One region of the Rhizobium centroccidentale genome, then DNA from elsewhere that is predicted to be linked to it. Evidence: riboswitches for the same ligand, from Rfam matches in the RefSeq annotation. Region 1 holds a riboswitch; each other region holds the start of a gene.
What was found. A riboswitch is a leader RNA that binds a small molecule or an ion and turns the genes downstream of it on or off. The one in region 1 is predicted to bind thiamine pyrophosphate.
Positions count from the first base shown of each region.

Region 2: it holds a riboswitch for thiamine pyrophosphate, as region 1 does, so the genes downstream of both, thiC (phosphomethylpyrimidine synthase ThiC) here and thiB (thiamine ABC transporter substrate binding subunit) in region 1, are expected to answer to the same signal.
Region 3: it holds a riboswitch for thiamine pyrophosphate, as region 1 does, so the genes downstream of both, thiM (hydroxyethylthiazole kinase) here and thiB (thiamine ABC transporter substrate binding subunit) in region 1, are expected to answer to the same signal.

Region 1 is NZ_JAQJCG010000023.1:40,242-47,400, forward strand. It holds gene PH562_RS24720 (thiamine ABC transporter ATP-binding protein) at 1-605, opposite strand, end outside; gene thiP (thiamine/thiamine pyrophosphate ABC transporter permease ThiP) at 598-2,235, opposite strand; gene thiB (thiamine ABC transporter substrate binding subunit) at 2,246-3,274, opposite strand; TPP riboswitch at 3,326-3,441, opposite strand; gene PH562_RS24735 (MDR family MFS transporter) at 3,513-5,051, opposite strand; gene PH562_RS24740 (MarR family winged helix-turn-helix transcriptional regulator) at 5,219-5,746, shown strand; gene PH562_RS24745 (thiamine diphosphokinase) at 5,819-6,472, shown strand; gene PH562_RS24750 (ABC-F family ATP-binding cassette domain-containing protein) at 6,475-7,159, shown strand, end outside.
Region 2 is NZ_JAQJCG010000003.1:344,407-351,565, forward strand. It holds gene PH562_RS05495 (hypothetical protein) at 95-439, opposite strand; gene PH562_RS05500 (thiamine phosphate synthase) at 600-1,211, opposite strand; gene PH562_RS05505 (thiazole synthase) at 1,208-1,981, opposite strand; gene thiS (sulfur carrier protein ThiS) at 1,985-2,182, opposite strand; gene thiO (glycine oxidase ThiO) at 2,173-3,150, opposite strand; gene thiC (phosphomethylpyrimidine synthase ThiC) at 3,152-4,978, opposite strand; TPP riboswitch at 5,071-5,202, opposite strand; gene PH562_RS05525 (hypothetical protein) at 5,333-6,076, opposite strand; gene PH562_RS05530 (porin) at 6,681-7,159, shown strand, end outside.
Region 3 is NZ_JAQJCG010000003.1:521,417-528,575, reverse strand. It holds gene PH562_RS06325 (hypothetical protein) at 1-839, opposite strand, end outside; gene yghU (glutathione-dependent disulfide-bond oxidoreductase) at 1,052-1,927, opposite strand; gene PH562_RS06315 (DUF1127 domain-containing protein) at 2,491-2,637, opposite strand; TPP riboswitch at 2,872-2,968, shown strand; gene thiM (hydroxyethylthiazole kinase) at 3,022-3,825, shown strand; gene thiE (thiamine phosphate synthase) at 3,822-4,460, shown strand; gene thiD (bifunctional hydroxymethylpyrimidine kinase/phosphomethylpyrimidine kinase) at 4,457-5,269, shown strand; gene PH562_RS06295 (3-oxoacyl-ACP reductase) at 5,274-6,038, shown strand; gene PH562_RS06290 (undecaprenyl-diphosphate phosphatase) at 6,115-6,987, opposite strand.

The DNA of each region.
Region 1 (7,159 bases):
TCGGCGGGATCATGCGAGACGATCAGCACCGTATTGCCGGTGTCGCGATGCAGGGTTTTCAGAAGTTCGACCATGCCGGAGCGCAGGCCGGGATCGAGGGCGGCGAAGGGTTCGTCGAGCAAAAGGATCGGCTTGTCGCGCACCAGCGCCCTTGCGAAGGCAGCGCGCTGCCGTTCGCCACCGGAGAGCGTCCCCGGTTTGCGCGTCTCGAAACCGGGCAGTCCGACGCGCGCCAGGGCTTTCGAGACCTTTTGCCGGTCCTGCGCCGAGAGCCTCAGCGAGGGGTTGATGCCGAGACCGATATTGGTGAAGAGGTCGAGATGGGCAAAGAGGTTGTTGTCCTGGAAGACGAGCGACACGGGCCGCTCGGCGGGATGCAGGCCGGTTACATCCTGTCCGGCAAGCAGAATGCGGCCCCGATCCGGCGGTTCGAAGCCGGCTAGCAAATTGAGGAAGGTCGATTTTCCTGATCCCGATGGGCCGGCGACAGCTATGATCTTGCCTTGTGGCAAATCACAGTCGAAACGGAAATCATGGGTGCCAAGGCGCAGCTCAACGCCGGCCATGGCAATGCCCCGTTCGTTCCTGTCGTGGCCGTCAGTCATGCCGCCTGCTTTCGTCATCGCGTGCGCCTTGGCCGGCCGTGCCGGCAATGGTCAGGAGAAGACATACAAGGCCAAGGATCAAGGCATATCCATCGGCATCATTGGTGCGGTAGCTGCCGAGTTTGCTATAGACCAGCCAGGGCAGGGTCATCAGGCTGTCCGAGCCGAAGAGGGCCACGGCGCCGAGATCGCCTAGCGACAGGGCCATTGCGAAAGACAGTGCCGTAAAGAGCGGTTTGCGCAGACCGGGCCAATCGATGAGGCGAAGGCGGGAAATGCCGTGAACGCCAAGGCTCGCCGCCAGCCGTTCGGTGCGACTGACATGGACCGCATAGGCCGGCTCGATGACGCGGATGACGAAAGGCAGCGCCATCAGCGCGTTGATGACGACGATCAGGGTGGCCGCAAAGCGGCTCGGATCTCCCAACGGCCGGAGTGCCAGGAACCAGCCGGTTGCCAGCACAATCGGTGGCACCAGCAGGATGAGGGAGGAGCTTGCGCCTAATGCGATCGCCAGGCCGCGCAGACCGAGGGACTTTCGGCGATCCGCAGATATCACCGAGCGGGCGCGAATGATCGCGAAGGATATCAGTACGGCCAGAAGGCCCGCAGCAAGCGCGATTGCAAGACTTGTGACTGCCGCCTGCAGAAAGATCGGCTGGCCGGCGAGCTTAAAGAGGTTCGCCTCAAGGCCGGTGACGACGACCGAAGCAAGCGGCAGGCCGAGAAAGAGCGTGGCGGTCGACAGCATGATGGCATCGATCCATCGGGCGGCGGGCGCCTGCCCATCGATGCGCCGCAGGGCGCGGCCGCTGGTTAGCCCATGATCGTCCGGTGTGCGAAACAGCGTCATGGCGCCAAGGATGACGAGAGTGACGACGATTTGCAGCAGCGACAACAGGACGGCGCGGCCGGGATCGAAATCGAAGCGGAGGGCCTGATAGATCGCCACTTCCAGCGTCGTCGCAGCTGGACCGCCGCCGAGGATCAGGACCAGCGTGAAACTGGTGGCGCAGAGCATGAAGATAAGGCCGGCAATGCCGGGAATGAGGCCGCGCAGGACAGGCCATTCGATGAAGCGGAAGACCGAGGCAGGCCTCATGCCGAGTCCGCCGGCCACCAGCCAATATTCAGCCGGCACACGCTCCAACCCGGCCAGCATCAGCCGGCAGGCGAGGGGCATGTTGAAGAAGACATGGGCAAGTAGGATACCGGCAAGGCCATAGATGCTGACGGGCTGTGACAGGCCGAGTGCTGATAGCGCCTGATTGATAAGCCCCTGTCGGCCCCAAATGCCGAGCAGGCCGAGCGCGCCGATCAGCACCGGCAGGCCCATAGGCACGGCCATCAGCCGGATCAGCCACAATCGGCCGGGAAAGCGCGGCTGGCGCGCCAATGCGCGGGCGACCGGGATGGCGAGCATAACGGAAAGCAGCGTCGAGAACACCGCCTGTAGCAGCGTGAAGCGCAGGACGCGCAGCAGGTAGGGGTCTGCCAGGGGATTGGTGCCGCCAGATTCGATCCCGGCGGCGAGCAGGGCGAGTACGGCGATCCCGACGAAGAGCACGATGCCGGCGAGACTGAAAGTCCCGCCGGAAATGGCGCGTCTTCGCTCTGGTGCCGTGAGTATCGTCAAAGCATCAGTTGCCGCTGGTGGCGGCCAGCCATTCGTCGATCCAGGCTTTGCGGTTCTTGTCGACGTCGGCAGGGCTCATCAGGAAGGTCTTCGACGGCACCACGAGCTTGCTGAAGGCGTCCGGCAGCGGTTCCGAAGTGGCCGAGGCCGGCATCATCCAGTTGCTTGTCGGAATGATATTCTGGAAGCCTGGCGAGATCATGAACTTCAGGAAGTCGCGCGCAAGTTCCTTGTTCGGCGAGGACTTGATGAGGCCGGCAACCTCGATCTGGATGTAATGTCCTTCCGAGAAGGCGGCGGCCTGATAGCGATCGGTCTTATCCTCGATCATGTGATAGGCCGGCGACGTCGTGTAGGAGAGCACCATCGGCGCTTCGCCCTTGGTGAAGAGGTCATAGGCTTCCGACCAGCCGGGGGTGACGGTCAGGATGCGGCCTTTGAGCTTCGCCCAGGCATCGGCGGATTTGTCGCCATAGATCGACTTGACCCAGAGCAGCAGGCCGAGGCCCGGCGTCGAGGTGCGCGGGTCCTCGATGACGATCTTCTGCGAGGGATCGCCCTCGACGAGATCCTTCATGCTCTTCGGTGGGTTCTTAACCGTCTGGCTGTCATAGATCACGGCGAAATGGCCGTAGTCGTAGGGCACGAAAACGTCGTCCTTGAAGCCGCCGGGAACCTTGAGTGCCGAGGTGTCGACGCCGCTTGCATCGAAGAGGCCAGTATCCTTAGCTTCGTCGACGAGATTGGTGTCGAGGCCGAGAACGACATCGGCCTTGGTGCCGGCGCCTTCCAGCTTCAGGCGGGAGAGAAGTGCGACGCCGTCAGTGACAGCGACATAATTGACCGTGCAGCCGCAGGTCTTTTCGAAGGCAGCTTTGACCTTGGCGCCCGGACCCCAATCGGCGGTGAAGCTCTCATAGGTGTAGATGGTCAGGGTCTTGTCGGCTGCAGCGGCAGGCTGTGCAGCCAGAAAGGCCGTTCCGGCGGCAAGCGCCAAGCCGGCAAAAAATGACAATGGCGAACGGTTGTGCATGGTAGCGCCTCCTCTTTGGTTTCGTCTTGAAGGGGAAAAGGGCGCTATGATTTTTGTCACGCGTCTAATCCCTCCGCCGGTGTTAGCCGGATCAGGTTCCGCGGGTTGGCCGATGAAAGCCTCTCAGCCAAATGTCCTGAAGGACATAGGCACCCCGTTAGAGCGTCGGCAGATTTAGCCTTGTGACGGAGGGATGACAAGGGAAATGATTCCCTTGTCGATTGCAGGCCGAAGGAGCTTACTCGGCGGCGTGCGCGGCGGCCGTCGGGCTGTCGAATTTCTTCGCCGCACTTGGAAGCTGCACGTTCTTCAGCGTCAGCGCCGTCAGCAGGCCGATGAGACAGATGCCGGCGGCGGTCATGAACAGCGGGCTGAAGGCGCTCGCATAGGCATTGGCGACGGCCTCGCGGGTCGCCTCGGGCAACGCGGCCATCATCTTCGGAGTCAGCTGCTCGATGTCGGATATGCCTGATATGGAGACGCCGACATTGCCGAGCTTGGCGGCGATGATGGCGCCATAGACGGAAATGGCGATGGAGGCGCCGCCCATGCGCGACAGTGTGACGGCACCCGTCGCCGCGCCGACGTCACGCGCTGCGGCTGCATTCTGTACGCCGATGACGGGCACCTGCTGGGCAAGGCCGATGCCGACGCCGTGCAGCAGCATCAGGCCGCCAATGAGGGCGATGGGCGTGCCGGCATGGACGAAGGCGAGTGAAGCGAATGCGATTGTGCTGCAGGCAGCACTTGCGACGGCGAAGGGCTTGTAGCGGCCCCTTGCGGCGATCAGCCGGCCGGCCGATAGCGAACCGCAGACGATGCCGCCGGTCAGGAGAATGAACAGCAGCCCAGCCATGGAGGGCGAAAGGCCCGTCGTCGTCTGCAGGAAGAGCGCGAAATAATTCACCATGCCGATGGCCACGGCACCGCTGGTGATCGAGAGGATCAGCAGAAGGCCGAATGTCGGATTGCGGAACAGCGTCATCGGCACGATGGGCTCGGGTGCGCGGCGCTCGATGAAGACCCAGGCGATGGCGCAGATTACCCCGAAGGCGATAATACCGAGGCATTGCGGCGAGAGCAGCGACCCGAAGAGTTCGCTTCCGTCAGCAGCAAGCACGATGCTTGTCGTCGTCAGGGCAAGGAGGATGGCGCCGGCATAATCGATCTTCGGACGGCGGGCCGGCTTGCGGTAGGGCAGCATGAAGGCGAGGCCGGTAAGCACGATGAAGCCGATCGGCACGTTGACGAGGAAGATCGAACGCCAGCCGAAGAGATCGCTCATCGTGCCGCCGAGAACGGGGCCGATGGCGCCCGACGCCATCAGCACGAGGCTCGAATAGCTCTGGTAGCGTGCGCGCTCGCGCGGCTCGAAGAGATCGGCGTTCACGGCGAAGATCGAGACCATGATACCGCCGCCGCCGAAGCCTTGAAGGACGCGGGCGGCGATCAGCGTATCCATCGAGACGGCAAGGCCGCAGACGGCGGAGCCGATCGTGAAGATCGCGATCGCCGTCATCATCACATATTTGCGGCCGAAGAGATCGCCGAGCTTGCCGTAGACGGGCATGACGGCGGAGAGCGAGAGAAGATAGGCCGATCCGATCCAGCCGAAGCGCTCCAGATGTCTGAACTCGCCGACGATCGTCGGCAGTGCCGTAGAGACGATCTGGTTGTCGAGCGTTGCCATGAACATGGCAGTCATCAGAAACAGGAAGAGTATGAGCCGCCGTTTATGATCCGCCACGAGCGGCGCGAAAGTTGTCTGCATGTCCATGGGGCAGGAAATCCGAGCTTGGCCGAAACGCTGCGCGGTCGATCGAATGCGCGGGACGCCCCGGTTTTCATAGTTTATATATGTGTGCCAATAGCATATAATTGTCAATGACAGGTGAATGCTGTTTGCATGTTTTATTTGTTTTCTGCCTCTGATATGGTGGAAAGATGACATCTGCGACCAATACACGTGAAGTTGAAGCCTCGGAGCTGACCGAAGACGAGAATCTCCTGCGCATCGGCCATGCGATGACGCGCATGCGTCTGCTGACGGGCCGCCGCATGATCGGCAGGCTTGCCATCCAGAGCGTGGCACCGGGCCTCGAGCTTTCGCATCTCGACGTGCTCGATGTCGTGAGGCGGGCAGAGGCGACGGGCGAAGTCACCGTCGGCACGATTGCCGAGATGCTGCGGATCGATCCGTCCCGGGCAAGCCGCATCGTGGCCGACATGGTGACGCGCGGCGTCCTGCGCCGCAAGGCATCGCAGGCGGATGCTCGGCGTATCGTGGTGGTGCTCACCGCGCTGGGTCAAAGATTGCTGTCGGAGATCCAGGCGCAGAAATTCTCCGTCATCGGCAGCATCTTCGCCGACTGGACGCAGGAGGAGATCGAGAGCTTCTCGCTGCTGTTCGATCGCTATGTCAGCGGCTACGAGCAGGTTTTCCAAGCGCGCATCAAGGAAACGGACGACTGAGCGGTCGGCGCGGTTGTTCTTGAGCATGGCGCTCTTCCCTAGAGATACGACTTTGCGCTATGGGCTTGCCTCATGAGCCAGTCCACCACCTTCACTATTCTGCTTGGCGGCGAGCTTCGTTTGACCGAGCGGCTGCGCGATGCCGTTTCCGGCAGCCGTTTCATCGCGGCCGATGGCGGCATGCGCCATGCGATCACGCTTGGTGTGAAGCCTGAGCTGTGGGTCGGCGATTTCGATTCCACGCCTGCGGATTTGCAAGCCGCCTTTCCCAAGGTGCCCAAGCAGCCGTATCCGGCGGCGAAGGCTGCGACGGACGGAGAAATTGCCGTCTCGGAAGCGATCGATCGCGGCGCCACGAGACTGATCCTGGCGGGTGCCATGGGCGGCGAACGCTCCGACCATGCGATCCAGCACCTGCTTTACGGCGTGCATCTGGCCGAAAAGGGCCTCGATATCTTGCTGACCTCCGGTGACGAGGAGGCGGTGCCGCTTCCGCCGGGCGATCTCACGCTGGCGCTACCATCAGGCTCGCTGTTTTCAGTTCTCGGTTTCAGCGATCTGACGGGCTTGTTCATCGACAATGCCCGCTATCCCTTGCGCGATTTTCATTTGCCCTTCGGCGCGTCGCGCACCATTTCCAATGTAGCGGAAGGCGACGTGCGCTTTTCGCTCGGCAGCGGCAGGGCGATCGTTCTTGCCCGCCCTTATGACCTTTCCGGAGTCTGATCTTGGCCCCTCCCATTCTGAAACTCGACGACATCTTCCTGAGCTTCGGCGGTGCGCCCTTGCTCGCCGGTGCCGGCCTGCAGGTGGAGCCGGGCGACAAGATCTGCCTTGTCGGACGCAATGGTTCCGGCAAATCGACGCTGCTGAAGATCGCTGCCGGTCTCGTCGAAGCGCAATCGGGCGAAGTGTTCCGCCATCCGTCATCGACCGTGCGCTATCTCGAGCAGGCACCTGATTTCGCCGGGTACAAGACGGTGGCGGCTTATGCCGAGGCTGGCCTTGGGCCTGGTGACGATCCCTATCGCGTCACCTACCTCCTCTCGCATCTCGGCCTGACCGGGGAGGAGGATCCGAAGAACCTCTCCGGCGGTGAGGCGCGCCGTGCGGCTCTTGCGCGCGTTCTGGCGCCCGAACCGGATATCCTGCTGCTCGACGAGCCGACGAACCATCTGGACCTGCCGACCATCGAATGGCTGGAAGGCGAGCTGCAGAAGAGCCGCAGCGCGCTCGTGCTGATCTCGCACGACCGTCGTTTCCTCGAAAAGGTTTCGACTGCGACCGTCTGGCTCGATCGCGGCACTTCGCGCCGGCTGGACAGAGGATTTGCTCATTTCGAGGCCTGGCGCGATCAGGTGCTCGAGGCGGAAGAGCTGGAGCAGCATAAGCTCGGCAAGCAGATCGAACGCG
Region 2 (7,159 bases), on a different contig from region 1:
GCCTCAAACAGTTTTGCCGGCGGTTTTGGCCGCCGGCAAATCCAAATCGCCCATGAAACGATGCGTCCAATCAGGCAGATGCATCGCTTATCGCTTAGTTACAAACGCGAATGCGCTCGTAATGCCAGCCATAGTCATACTCGTTCTGGACGCGGCGATCCTCGTACCAGCATCTCGGCGGCGGTGGGGCGACTTCGTAAACCGGGCCTCTGTTGGCAAGGGCGCCGCCGACGATCAGCCCGCCGAGTAGACCGGCGGCAACACCGCCGGCGATCGCGCCGCCATTGCCATGGTGGTGGTGACGACGCCAATCGTCATGGCCGCGCCAGTCGCCGCGATGGCCGTCGTAATACTGCGCCTGTGCGCTGCTGACGGGCGCCAATGCGCCGCCTACGACCGTAGCGGCCAGCAAAACCGTAAGAACCGTCTTCTTTATCATGACTACCTCCAAAGCAGTCTTTGTGCTCAGCGAATGCGCGAGTCATCTAATTAACGTCTTCAGCATGATTATGTTCAGCTGAATATTCTATGAATGGCCCGTTCATCGGGCAATAGCAGCTGAAATAACCCCTTGCATGGGCTCCTGAGGCGCGATCTTGTCAATTTGGAGGCATCTGCCGGGTCGCCGCCACCCATTCGAGCGTTCGCGATTCGGGGTCAGGATTGCGGGTGATGTCGGTTACGACCGCTGCAACATCAGCGCCGTGTTCGAATACACCGGCAAGGCGTTCGACCGTCAGGCCGCCGATTGCGACGAGTGGCCGATTCCCGATGTGAGCTTTCCACTCGCCAATCCGCTCGAGACCCTGGGGTGCCCAGGGCATGACCTTGAGCACGGTCGGATAGATCGGCCCTAGCGCTATATAATCGGGTTCAGCAGCAAGCGCCGTCTTCAGCTCCGCCTCGTCATGTGTCGAAAGCCCTAGTTTCAATCCGGCATTCCGTATGGCGGAAAGATCGGCGGAAGCGAGATCTTCCTGGCCGAGATGGATGAAGTCGCAGCTCTCCTCGATCGCCAGTTGCCAATGGTCGTTGACGATCAATTGGCATCCATGCACGGCACAAACTGCCTTCGCTTCGCGAATTTCCGCGCGAAGCTCTGTCTCGGTGCGATCCTTGATGCGCAACTGCACCAGTTTGACGCCGAGCGGCACCAACCGCCAAATCCAAGCCGCACTATCGACAATGAGATAGAAGGGATCGAGCGTCACGCGAACACCGCCTTTCCGATCACTGGTGTCGATGGCACGGCCATATCGCGCGGCTCCAGCATGCCGGCGCCAAATGCCTGTCTGCCGGCGTCGATCGCCTTGGCGAAGGCCTCAGCCATCACGGCCGGATCGCCAGCCCCGGCAACCGCTGTATTAAGTAGCACCGCATCGAAGCCGAGCTCCATGACGGTCGCCGCATGCGAAGGCCTGCCGATGCCGGCATCCACGATTAGCGGCACCTCGGCAAAATGCGCCCGCATCGAACGCAGAGCGGAGAGATTGAGCGGTCCCGCCGCCGTTCCGATCGGGGCGCACCAGGGCATCAGCACCTTGCATCCGGCTTCCAGCAGCCGCTCGGCGACGACGAGATCGTCCGTCGTGTAGGGAAAGACCTCAAATCCCTCGTCGGCAAGGATTTTCGTCGCTTCCACCAGCGCGAAGACGTCGGGTTGCAGTGTATCGTGGTTGCCGATTACCTCGAGCTTGATCCAATTGGTCCGAAACACTTCGCGTGCCATTTTCGCCGTCAGTACCGCCTCGGATACGCCGTGGCAGCCGGCGGTATTGGGAAGGACATGAACGCCGAGTTCGCGAATCATCTCGAAGAATGCGCCCCCGTTGCGCCCTCCTGCGGTTTCCCGGCGTAGCGATACGGTCACGATCCCGGTTTGCGAACGTTTGACGGCCTCCGCCAGCACCGCCGGGGAGGGGTAGCGTGCCGTGCCGAGAAGGAGGTGCGATGTGATTTGGGTCCCATAGAGTTCAAGCACGGGTCAACCTCCTTGCATTGGAGTGAGGATTTCGATCCTGTCGTCGTCGGTTAGGGTGTGGTCATCACGCTCGTCGCTATGGATGAGCTCGCCGTTGACGGCGGTTGCCAGCCATTCGCCCTCATATTCGAGCGCGGCGAGAAGCTGCGAGAGCGTGGTTGCTTCGACAATCTGGGTCTCGCCATTGATGATCAGGCGCATTGGCGGCTCCTGTTGTTGTGTCCGGAAAAGATGAGATCGGCTGCTTCTTCGGCCATCGCCGGCGCGAGCAGAAAGCCGTGACGATAAAGACCGTTGACGAAAACGGTCCCTCCTTCGCGCGCTACGCGGGGAAGATTGTCGGGAAAGGCAGGTCGGATGCCGGCGCCGGTTTCGATCACGGCGGCTTCGGCAAAGGCCGGGTGCAGCGCATAGGCTGCGTTCAAGAGTTCCATCAGCGAACGGGCGGTGATCGGCCCTTTGAAGTCGGTCTCGATCATCGTCGCGCCGACCATGAACAGGCCTCCGTCGCGCGGTACGATATAGACGGGAAAACGTGGATGCAGCAGGCGGACGGGCCGCGTAAGCGAGACCTCGTCGCTTTGCAGATAGAGCATTTCGCCGCGAACCCCGCGCAAATCGTGGATGCGGCCGATGCGGGCAGCCCCCGTGCAGTCGACGATCTCAGAGAAGCTATGGTCATCCACGAGCTTGTCGATAAAGGCGACGCCTTTTGCAGATAGATCGTCCTTCAATGATTGCAGGATCTCGCGCGGATCGAGATGCGCTTCCCGTTGAAAGAGCAGGCCTTGGCGGAACCGACCGGCGAGCGAAGGCTCAAGGGAGGCGATTTCGTCGTCGTCTACCCAGCGATAGCCCGTCGTGCGGCTGGCGAATCGCTTCAGCTCGTTTTGATCGCGGTTCGGCGCGACGACGAGCGTTCCATTGCGGGTGATCTTGCCCGGCAGAATCGCTTCCCATCGATCGGCTGAGTCACGGCCGAGCGTCAGCACAGCCTCATCGGCGCTTTCCCGCTCGCACCAAGGTGCCAGCATGCCGCCGGCAAGCCAGGATGCGGCGCGCTGAAAATCCCGGCTTGGATCTGAGATCGTGACCTCCGCTCCGTGCCGGATCAGCTCGTGAGCGACCGTGAGGCCGGCAACGCCGGCCCCTTTGACAAGGATGCGCATCTCACTCGGCCGTCTGGGCAGGGGCTTCGACCGGCATATAGAGATCGCCGCCCTCCCGATATTTCGCCGCCATCGCTTCCAGCCCTTCCTTCTGTGCCTCCGCGCGGATGTCGTGCGAAATCCGCATCGAGCAGAATTTAGGCCCGCACATCGAGCAGAAATGCGCAACCTTGTGGGCTTCCTTCGGCAGGGTTTCGTCGTGGAAGCTGCGGGCAGTATCCGGATCGAGCGACAGGTTAAACTGGTCCTCCCAGCGGAACTCGAATCTTGCACGCGACAATGCGTCGTCGCGGACTTGAGCGGCCGGATGCCCCTTGGCGAGGTCGGCCGCATGAGCGGCGATCTTGTAGGTTATGACGCCGGTCTTGACGTCGTTGCGATCAGGCAGACCAAGGTGCTCCTTCGGCGTGACGTAGCAGAGCATCGCCGTGCCGAACCAGCCGATCATTGCGGCGCCGATGCCCGATGTGATGTGATCGTAGCCAGGCGCGATATCCGTCGTCAGCGGTCCGAGCGTGTAGAAGGGCGCCTCGCCGCAGACGGCCAGCTGCTTGTCCATGTTCTCCTTGATCTTGTGCATCGGCACATGGCCGGGGCCTTCGATCATCACCTGGCAGTCTTTTGCCCAGGCGATCTTCGTCAACTCGCCAAGCGTCTCGAGTTCGGCAAATTGGGCGTCGTCGTTGGCATCGGCAATCGAGCCCGGTCGCAGGCCATCTCCGAGCGAGAAGGAGACGTCATAGGCCCGGCAGATATCACAGATTTCCTCGAAATGCTCGTAAAGGAAGCTCTCGCGATGATGATGAAGACACCATTTGGCCATGATCGACCCGCCGCGCGAAACGATGCCGGTGACGCGGTTGACGGTCAGCGGAATGTAATGCAGCCGCACGCCGGCATGGATGGTAAAATAGTCGACGCCCTGTTCGGCCTGCTCGATCAGCGTATCGCGATAGACCTCCCAGGTGAGCTCCTCGGCAATGCCGCCGACCTTTTCCAGCGCCTGGTAGAGCGGCACCGTGCCGATCGGCAGCGGCGAATTGCGGATGATCCACTCACGGATATTATGGATGTTGCGGCCGGTCGAAAGGTCCATGACGGTATCGGCGCCCCAGCGCGCGGCCCAGACCATTTTCTCGACTTCCTCCGCCATGGAAGAGGTGACGGCGGAATTGCCGATATTGGCGTTGATCTTCACCAGGAAATTCCTGCCGATGATCATCGGCTCGCTTTCCGGATGATTGATGTTGGCCGGGATGATCGCGCGGCCGGCGGCAACCTCCTGGCGGACGAATTCCGGGGTGACATGATCCGGAATATGGGCGCCGAAGCTTTCGCCATCGCGGATCAGGGCTTCTGCCTTCGCCTTGCGGCCGAGATTCTCGCGGATGGCGATGAATTCCATTTCCGGGGTGATGATGCCGGCGCGCGCGTAGGCAAGTTGGGTGACCGCTTTGCCGTCTTTTGCCCGCAGGGGCTGCCGTTTGGCCGGAAACTCCGGCGTCAGCCGTTCGCCGGTGACGAAACCGTTGTCCTCAGGGCGCACATGCCGGCCTTCATAAGCCTCGACATCGCCGCGGGCGAGAACCCAGTCGCGGCGCAGCTGCAACAGACCCTGCTCGATGCGAATATCGGCGCCCTCGATCGTATAGGGGCCGGAAGAATCATAGACAACGACAGGCGGTTCGCCCGAGGTCGGATGGACGCTGATTTCGCGCATCGGCACGCGGATGTCTGTGTGGATTTCCCCGGGGATATAGATTTTCCGGGATGCCGGCAGCGGGCCGGTGGTGACAGTCGGAGTGAGATTCTTTGCGGCAATATTCATGGTTTGAGGCTCCAAGTTGCAGTTGGAGACCCAGTCAATCAGCCGGAATGATGAAAAGCCGCCGGCATGGAATCCAGGCGGGAATCCGAAGCCATCGAGCGCTTGCACCGTCCCTACGCCAGTATGAACTGGATCAGGTTCAACGGGTCACTGCGCCACAGGAGGCAAAGCCTCGTTGTCCAGCAGTATCTCAGCCCCTTGCCGGGACCCCCCTGGTGAATGTGAAAAGGCTATGCCTTACTCTTGTCCTCTGTCAACCCCGTAGCGATGGCCGCATTTTCGGGAGATTGACCATTGCCGCGCGCGCCGAATTACAACTTTATCGTGCGGATCATCGCGCTGACTTGACGCGCCTCAGTAACGCGGTGTGGTATTGCCGACGAAGCGATGAGGGCCGGTATGGGACAGCTTGCTCGCGGTATCAAGCCAGATCTTGCCGCCGAGGGCTCGCCAGCGGTGACAGAAGGCGAAGTCCTCGCTGAGATAGATTCCCGTTCCCTCCTCGACCATGCATTCGAACAGGGCGTATTGGGTGCCGGGCGAGCGTTTGGTGCTGGGATAGGCGTGGATTGCGTTGTAGCGCAGCTCCGGATAGGCCGCGATCATTCTTTCTATGACGCTGCGCTTGATCAGAAGCATGCCGGTGCCTGCATAGACTGCGCTGACGAAATCGCCTTCACGTTCTGCAACCTCGCCGACAAGCGGGGTCCCGACATAGTGAAGTGCGGCAGCCGCAAGTGTTTCGCCGTCGGCTGAATTGATGCGGGCCGCCGTCTCCCAATCATAATCCTTGATCGGATACATGGCAGCGACCACGTCCTTATCGGCTTCCAGCAGCCTCATGACCTGATCAGGCTCGAAGCTGATGTCGGCGTCGATGAAGAGCATATGGGTCGCCGTCGTATCGTTCAGGAAAGACGAGACAAGCGTGTTTCGGCTGCGGGTAATCAGGGCGTCATTGCCGAGCAGGGCCAGCGTCAGCTGTATGCCTGCCTGCGCGCCCGTCTGCATCAATGAGAAAATGGACTGCATATAGTCCTTGGTGACGAGGCCGCCGAAGCAGGGAGTCGCTATGAAGATCAGCCGGTTCTCATTCATTCGCGATTTTCCCTCTCCGATGGCGCGAGTCGCCGGAATCTAGGAAAATTCAACATTTCTGTGTGTAGCGAATTGTTGAAATTCATTGCTGATCTTTGCTCAAGCCGACCGGTCATTTGCCGCGGAATTTCCGATGGCCATGCCATGACCGGATTGGCCTGCCATGGCGTCATCGACCGCCGACATCGCGCTGGCCTTAAATGCGATGACGACCCGACTGGCAGGCGTTCTTGTGAACAGGGACATCTTTGCCATCCTTGCCGGATGCCACCATGGCCCGCGGTCGCGAGTTGCATTTAAGCAACAGCAGCCAAGACTAACGCCTCAGCGCCCTTCATATAATTGACAAACATACGGGCTGTTTGTAAATCCACTGTCAGGACATAAGTTGTCTTACGGTCGAGCAATCGGCCGGATCGGTAGAGGCATTTCAAAGCCTTTTACCGCGGGGGTAATCATGAAGGTTCGAGGGGACTCAAGCCAACATCAGGTGCGTATTTGCCGGGCTGCCCGGTCGTGTTTAGACCAAACCGATCTCCAGGGTGATGCTCCAGTTCTGCGCTCGCGGTAAAATAGAAATGCATAATACAACCAGGAGTTTAAAATGAACATCAAGAGCCTTCTTCTCGGCTCCGCTGCTGCGCTGGCAGCAGTATCCGGTGCCCATGCAGCAGACGCGATCGTCGCTGCTGAGCCGGAGCCGCTGGAATACGTTCGCATCTGCGACGCATACGGTGCTGGCTACTTCTTCATTCCGGGCACGGAAACCTGCCTCAAGATCGGCGGCCGCGTCCGTACCGAAGGCGAATGGTACGATGCCTACAACCCGAACAGCAAGAATGGCACGCTCTGGCACACCCGCGCCGAGCTGAGCGTCGACACCGCGACCGACACCGAATACGGCCCGCTGAAGACCAATACGGTCATCCGTTGGGACTGGAACGACGGCAACTCGACCTCCACCAAGCTGCTGTTCGCCAACATCAGCCTCGGCGGCTTCCTCGTCGGTAAGGCCGACTCGCAGTATAACTACTACATCGGTTATGCCGGCGACGTCATCAACGACGACGTGATCTATGACGG
Region 3 (7,159 bases), on a different contig from region 1:
GACAGACGAAACTGGCAGGCGTCGATCATGATATCCAGCACCGTCCCGAACCGCTCCTTCAGACGCAGAACGGTCTCGAGACCTGGCGCTAGGAGGCTGGTCTTCGATACATCGGTTACCACAAGCAGGCATCTGAGGCCGGCTGCGCGAGCAAGCTCGATAAGGCCGCGCAACTCCTCCTCCACCTGGCTATCGGCACGAAGAGAACCATCCTTGTTGCGCACGGCGATCGTGGCGTTGCGCGTGGCATTCCCCGGTCGCAATTCCTCGCCCTTGGCAACAGTCCGTGCGCTACTGACACGGCTCATGAAATGCCGCCCGGCCGACGCCATCATGACGCCGCTGCCCGTTTCGTTCCCCATCAGCGTGATGGTCATTAGGGCACGTTCGTCCTCTCCCGCCAGCAGCGCGGCCGAAAAAAGGTGGATGTCTGTGCCCGATGTGGCCAGGATCGCATCGATTCGGGCGGCCGAGTTTTGACTCAAGCCAAGTAAGCGCAGCAGATCGTCACGCACGTGCCTGATTTCGCGATCGTAGACAGCCGCCGACGATCCCGCTTCCATCGCCCTCATCAGATCCGCGTAATAGGATTCGACCGCGGCGAAGGCGGCGGCGGAGATGGTGGATGCCGTCGACGAGCCGAAAGCGAGATCTTCGGGCCGGGGTGCCGGACCATAGCCGTACATATTGAGCCCGCTGACCGGATCGCAATCCAGCCGTTCATCGCCACCCGACACCAGGTGTTTTAGCAGCGCATCCCTGGCCTCGCCTCGCTGCAGCGACGACGCACCCGCGGTCATGTTCTCATCCAGGGCACGGTCGTCAGCAATTTGCTGCATGGAGAAGTATTCCTCTTTCGCCAAAGTCGAAACGCTTCGCAGGATCGCGCCGCGTTCTATGCCAAGCGGGAGACCCTCGGCAGCCGAACATTACGCTTCACAAGATGGAGCGAGGCTGACTTGCCAAGGCCGGCAGCACCCGCAGTAAGCAAAATAAAAAAGCTCGCGATCCGGAGGGTCGCGAGCTCATTTCTGCAAAGCGAATTGGCGTATCAGCCGGCTGCTTCCAGCTTATCCTGCGTCTTCGTATCGAAGTCGCTGGCATCGTGGCGCTCACGCAGCTGCTCGGACGGATCGCCCGACATGCGGTTGACCATACGGCCGCGCTTGACGGCAGGACGCGAGTAGATTTGCTCGGCCCAGCGCTGCACGTTCTTGTAGTCCTGCACCTGCAGGAACTCGGCCGCGCCATACTGCCACCCCTTGGCCAAACCGCCGTACCACGGCCAGATGGCGATATCGGCAATCGTGTAGTCGCTGCCGGCTATATATTCGCTTTCGGCCAGGCGGCGATCGAGAACATCGAGCTGACGCTTCACCTCCATGGCAAAACGGTCGATCGCATATTCGATCTTCGTCGGTGCATAGGCGTAGAAATGACCGAAACCACCGCCGAGATAGGGAGCGCTGCCCATCTGCCAGAACAGCCAGGAGATGCATTCGGCACGAGCCGGCTGCTCGGTCGGCAGGAAGGCACCGAATTTTTCGGCGAGATACATCAAAATCGAGGCCGATTCGAAAACGCGGACCGGCTTAGGCCCGCTGCGGTCGAGCAAGGCCGGAATCTTGGAGTTCGGATTGACGTCGACGAAACCGCTGCCGAACTGATCGCCCTCACCGATCTTGATCAGCCAGGCATCATATTCCGCGCCGCTGTGACCAAGCGCCAGCAGCTCTTCGAGCATGATGGTGACTTTCACGCCGTTCGGCGTTCCAAGCGAATAGAGCTGAAGGGAATGGCGTCCCACAGGCAGTTCCTTCTCGTGGGTAGGGCCGGCGATCGGGCGATTGATATTGGCGAACTGGCCGCCATTGGCCTTGTTCCAGGTCCAGATTTTCGGCGGCGTATATTCGACAGAACCGGTCATGGGCATCCTCCTTTTTCGGGAATCGAATTTGGGCGATCTTCGATGTAGCGCGCTACATAGGTCGCACATAGGGGCCGCTCTTCATTTTTGCGAGAGGAGAATGCGCACTCTTTAACACGGAAGCGCACTTGCCACCTGGGTTGGAGCGCGGGCTCCTCGGTCAAGTTAGGCCATTGGCAAACGTCTGGAGGTTCATGAAACGAAAAAGCCTGCCGCGGGAGGAGGAGCGGCAGGCTTTTTACAAGAACCGAACAGCGGATGGGAGGAGGAGTTCCGCTATTCCTGCAGCCGTCCCTGGGAGGAGGATAAGGACGTCTGCCAAGCGAAGGGATGCGGGAGGAGGTGCATCGCTTCGATGAAGACAAACATACCAGTCTTTTGCTCAGTTCATAGGCATTTCTTTGCAAGGCAGTTATGCGCCATGCGAAAACCGGGCAGCTAGGTCGATCGCAATCTTCAACCAGCACGGCGAAGAATGAGCGGGATGCCCACAAAGCAAAAGCGCCTGCTCGGGGGAACAGGCGCTGGCATAATGCAGCTTTTATAAGGAGCCGTTGCGGCCGTTAGCGAGCGATCGCTGCGCGGGCAACGTTGCGGATTTCGCCGCGATCGATACCCAGATCATGCAGTTCGCGCGTGGACATACGGCCCAGTTCGGCCACCGTCTGACGATACTTGCGCCAGTTATTGAAAGAGCGTGCTACGTTCATGATGATCCCCTTTCCTTGGGCTTTCGAAGCTGAGCTGCCGTGCTTGGCGCTCCCGTCGCTTCGATGAGAAATATATAGTCGAAACCCTCGGCTTTTTGCAGAGCTAAGGAATCACTGCACCTATGCAAATTCTGCATATGTCGCCCGAAAAGCAGGCGGTCGTCATCCTGTCGATCACGCCTGCCTTTACGATTTGCTGATGACAGCGCCTCCTTTGTCTGCGAAAAGAAGAGAGATGAGAGACAGGGGCGTCCGCCATTCGGCGGGCTGAGAAGCACCCTTCGAACCTGAACCAGATCATGCTGGCGGAGGGAGTCGCTCGGGACCTCGCGAAACACTGCACGTCGTCCCCACGCGTCTCGCCCGCCCGAAAGAAGGGGCGATATGCAGAACCAAATCACAGCAGGTAGTCAGCTTCGCACCATGCGGGCCAATCCTCCGTTGGTGCAATGCATCACCAATTTCGTCGCCATGAATATCGCGGCCAATGTGATGCTTGCCGCCGGGGCATCGCCGGCAATGGTACATGCCGAAGAGGAAGCCGGCGAGTTTGCCGCTATCTCCGGCGCACTGACGATCAATATCGGCACGCTCTCGTCCGGCTGGCTTGCCGGCATGTTGAAGGCCGCGCAGTCGGCAAACGAGGTGGGCAAACCCTGGGTCCTCGATCCCGTCGCCCATTATGCGACTGCGTTTCGTCGCGGTGCCATCGCGCGCTTGCTGGAATTAAAGCCGACAATCATTCGCGGCAACGCATCCGAGATCATCGCGCTTGCCGGCGGCACGAGCCGCGGCCAGGGCGTCGATAGCAGGGATGCGGTCGAGCAAGCCGAAGATTCCGCCCGACTGTTCGCCGCAAGGCACGGCTGCATCGTCGCGGTCACCGGCGTTACGGATTTCGTGACGGATGGGCAGAAGGCGAAGCGCATTGCCGGCGGTTCGCCATTGATGCCGCAAGTGACCGCACTCGGATGCTCGCTAACCTGCCTTGTCGGTGCGTTTGCGGCGGCAGCTCCGGATGATCCTTTCGATGCGACCATAGCGGCGCTTGCCGTCTTTGCCGTCGCTGGCGCACGGGCAGGAGCGACGGCGGATGGCCCCGGCTCCTTCTCCTGGCGCCTCCTCGATGCCCTTGCCGCCCTAACCCCGGAAACGCTGGATCGCGACGCAAGGATATCGGCAGCATGAAGAAAGACTTCGATCTCTCGCTCTATCTCGTCCTCGATCCGCTGCTATGCCGTGATCTCGGCATGGTGGAGACGACGCGGGCGGCGGTGGCCGGCGGCGCGACTCTGGTCCAGCTTCGCGACAAGGAGGCTTCGACCGCTGCCATGATCGAGACGGGCCGCGCCCTCAAGCAAATCCTGCACGGAACGAATGTCCGGCTGATCGTTAACGACAGTGTCGAGGCTGCCATCGCCATCGGCGCCGATGGCCTCCATATCGGTCAGGAGGATATGAAGGCTGCCAATGCGCGTCGCATGATCGGCCCGGACATGATCCTCGGCCTCTCGGTGGAAACGGAGGCCCTCGCCTCCGCCATCGATGCCCATATCGTCGATTATGCTGGGATCGGTCCGGTCTTTGCCACGCCCACCAAGCCCGACCATAAGCAGCCGATCGGCTTCGACGGGCTTGCTCGCATCGTCAGGCTTTGCCCAGTTCCATCAGTCGCAATCGGTGGCCTGAAAGCAGAGCATGCTGCAAGCGTTTACTCGGCCGGAGCCGATGGTCTCGCGGTTGTCTCGGCCATTTGCGGCCAACCGGACCCGCAAGCCGCGACAACCATCATCGCGAAAGCCATCAAGGAGGCTCACCTATGATCCGCAATGTCTTATCCATCGCTGGCTCCGATCCTTCCGGCGGCGCTGGCATTCAGGCCGACCTGAAGGCTTTCTCCGCCCGCGGCGTCTATGGAATGGCAGCTCTGACCGCATTGACCGCGCAAAACACGCAGGGCGTCTCCGGTGTCCATCCCGTGCCCCCTCATTTCGTGGCAGACCAGATCAATGCGATCTTTGCCGACGTCCGTGTGAATGCCGTCAAGATAGGCATGATCGCCAATGCCGCCATCGCCAATGCCGTCGCGGACATTCTGGCGCGGCATCGCGATGTGCCCGTCGTCCTCGACCCGGTCATGATCGCCAAGGGTGGCGCAGCCCTGCTCGCCGCCGATGCCGTTGACGTGCTGACCACGCGGCTGCTGCCGCTCGCGACCGTCATTACACCGAACCTGCCCGAGGCAGCTGCGCTGTTGCATGACGTGGAGGCGAAAAGCCGCGAAGGCATGGCGCGTCAGGCGCTTGCGCTGGCAGCGCTCGGACCTTCGGCTGTCCTCGTCAAGGGTGGTCATCTCGAAGGGGATGAAAGCCCGGATGTGCTCGCAAGCGGCGATCATGTGACGTGGTTCGAAGCCGAGCGGCTGCCGACCAAGAATACGCATGGAACGGGCTGCACGCTCTCCAGCGCCATTGCTGCCGAGATCGCCAAGGGCCTGCCGCTCCCCGAAGCCGTTGCATCCGCCAAAGCCTATCTCGCTGCCGCGGTTGCTGCCGCAGGCCAGCTTTCCGTCGGAAGCGGTCATGGACCTGTGCAGCATTTCCATGCGCTCTGGCAGAAAAACAAGGAGTAGAGAAATGAGCCTGTTACTCAAGGATCAGATCGTGATCGTTTCAGGCGCTGGGCGCGGTCTTGGCGCCGCCATCGCGACGGCCTTTGCCCGGGAGGGAGCAAAAGTTGCCATCAACTATCGCGCAAGCCGCGAGCGGGCAGAAGCGCTCTCAGCGGGCCTCGGCGGTCATGCGAAAACCTTCCAGGCCGATATCCGCGATCTCGGAGAAACGAAGCGGCTTGTCGCGGAGGTGACCGAGCATTTTGGCGCACCCACGACCGTCGTCCACAACGCGCTTGCCGATTTCAGTTTCAATGGCGATGCGCGCTCGAAATTGGACACCCTGAGCTGGGCCGAGATGGCGATACAGCTGGAAACCGCACTGCAAGGCGCCTTGAACCTGATACAAGCGGCGCGCCCGGCGATGGCGCAGGCAGGCTTTGGGCGAATCGTGACGATTGGCACCAACCTCTTCAAGAACCCGGTGGTGCCCTATCACGATTATACCGCCGCCAAGGCGGCGTTGCTGTCATTGACTCGCACGGCCGCATCCGAACTCGGTCCGCTTGGGATCACCGTCAACATGGTCTCCGGCGGTCTTTTGCGCACGACGGATGCGAGCAGCGCCACGCCGGAAGCCGTTTTCGACATCATTGCCGCGAATACGCCGCTGCGCCGCGTCACCACGCCCGAAGAGGTTGCCGATGCGGTTCTTTTCTTTGCAAGCCCCTGGGCACGGGCCGTTACAGGACAGAACCTGATCGTCGATGGCGGTCTCGTCTTCGGATAGCGGCTCGAGAACAAAAAAGGCGCTGCCCGGAGAGGCAGCGCCAATTAAGCTTTCGCAGCCGATTAGGACTGTCTGTTCATGCCCAGCCCATGGTCAGCACGCCAAAGAGGATGACGGCGCCGAGCACAATACGATAGATGACGAAAGGCCAGGTCGAGAAACGCTCCAGGAAGCGCATCAGTCCCCAGATGGTAATGAAGGACGATATGCTGCCGACGATCAGGCCGACGAGCAAAACCGACCAGGCTTCCATCGGAATATGCGCCTTATGGAGCTCATACAGTTCCTTCAAGCCGGCGAGCGCAATGGCAGGCAAGCCGAGCAAGAAGGAGAATCGGGCGGCTTCCTCGCGCTTCAATCCGAGGAAGAGCGCGCCGGTCAGCGTCGAACCCGAGCGCGAGACACCGGGGATAAGAGCACCGACCTGCGTGATGCCGACAAAAAGGGCATCAATCAGCGTCATCTGCTCGATGTCTTTCCGATGGCGGCTATAGAGTTCCGCAATCGCCAGCAGCAAGCCCATGACCAGGCAGGCGATGCCGATCACCCAGAGGCTGCGCAACGACGTGCCGCAGGCATTCAGGGAGGACGACAGTAGCAGGCCGGCGATCACGATCGGTACAGTCGCGATCACGATGGCGATCGCAAGGCGGATGGAAGGGGAGCTCCAGTCCCTTTGCCTGACGGCATCGAGCGAGCCGAAGGTGACGTAGCGAACGTCGCTCCAGAAATAGGAAATGATCGCGGCTAGGGCGGCAAGCTGCATCGTAGCCGAGAAGGCGGAACCTGGGTCCTGCCAGCCGAGCAAGGCCGGCACCAGGCGCATATGGGCCGTGGACGAAACCGGCAGCAGCTCCGTCAATCCCTGCACGACGCCTAGAATTGCGATCTTGGCATAGCCCAGGGCGACAAAGCCCGTGTCCACGCCTTGCGTACAAACATCAGCCACGTTTTGATATCCTCAGTTGTTCATGGGGGCTTGCACCGGAGTGGTGCGACGAACTAGCTGTGAAACTGGTTCCCAGTTTGAAATCGGCAACACCTGGTGAAGGTGTCGCCGATTTCGCATCGGGACAGGGCGAGGATATAGCCGCGCAGGCTGAACTCTATCTGAAATTGCC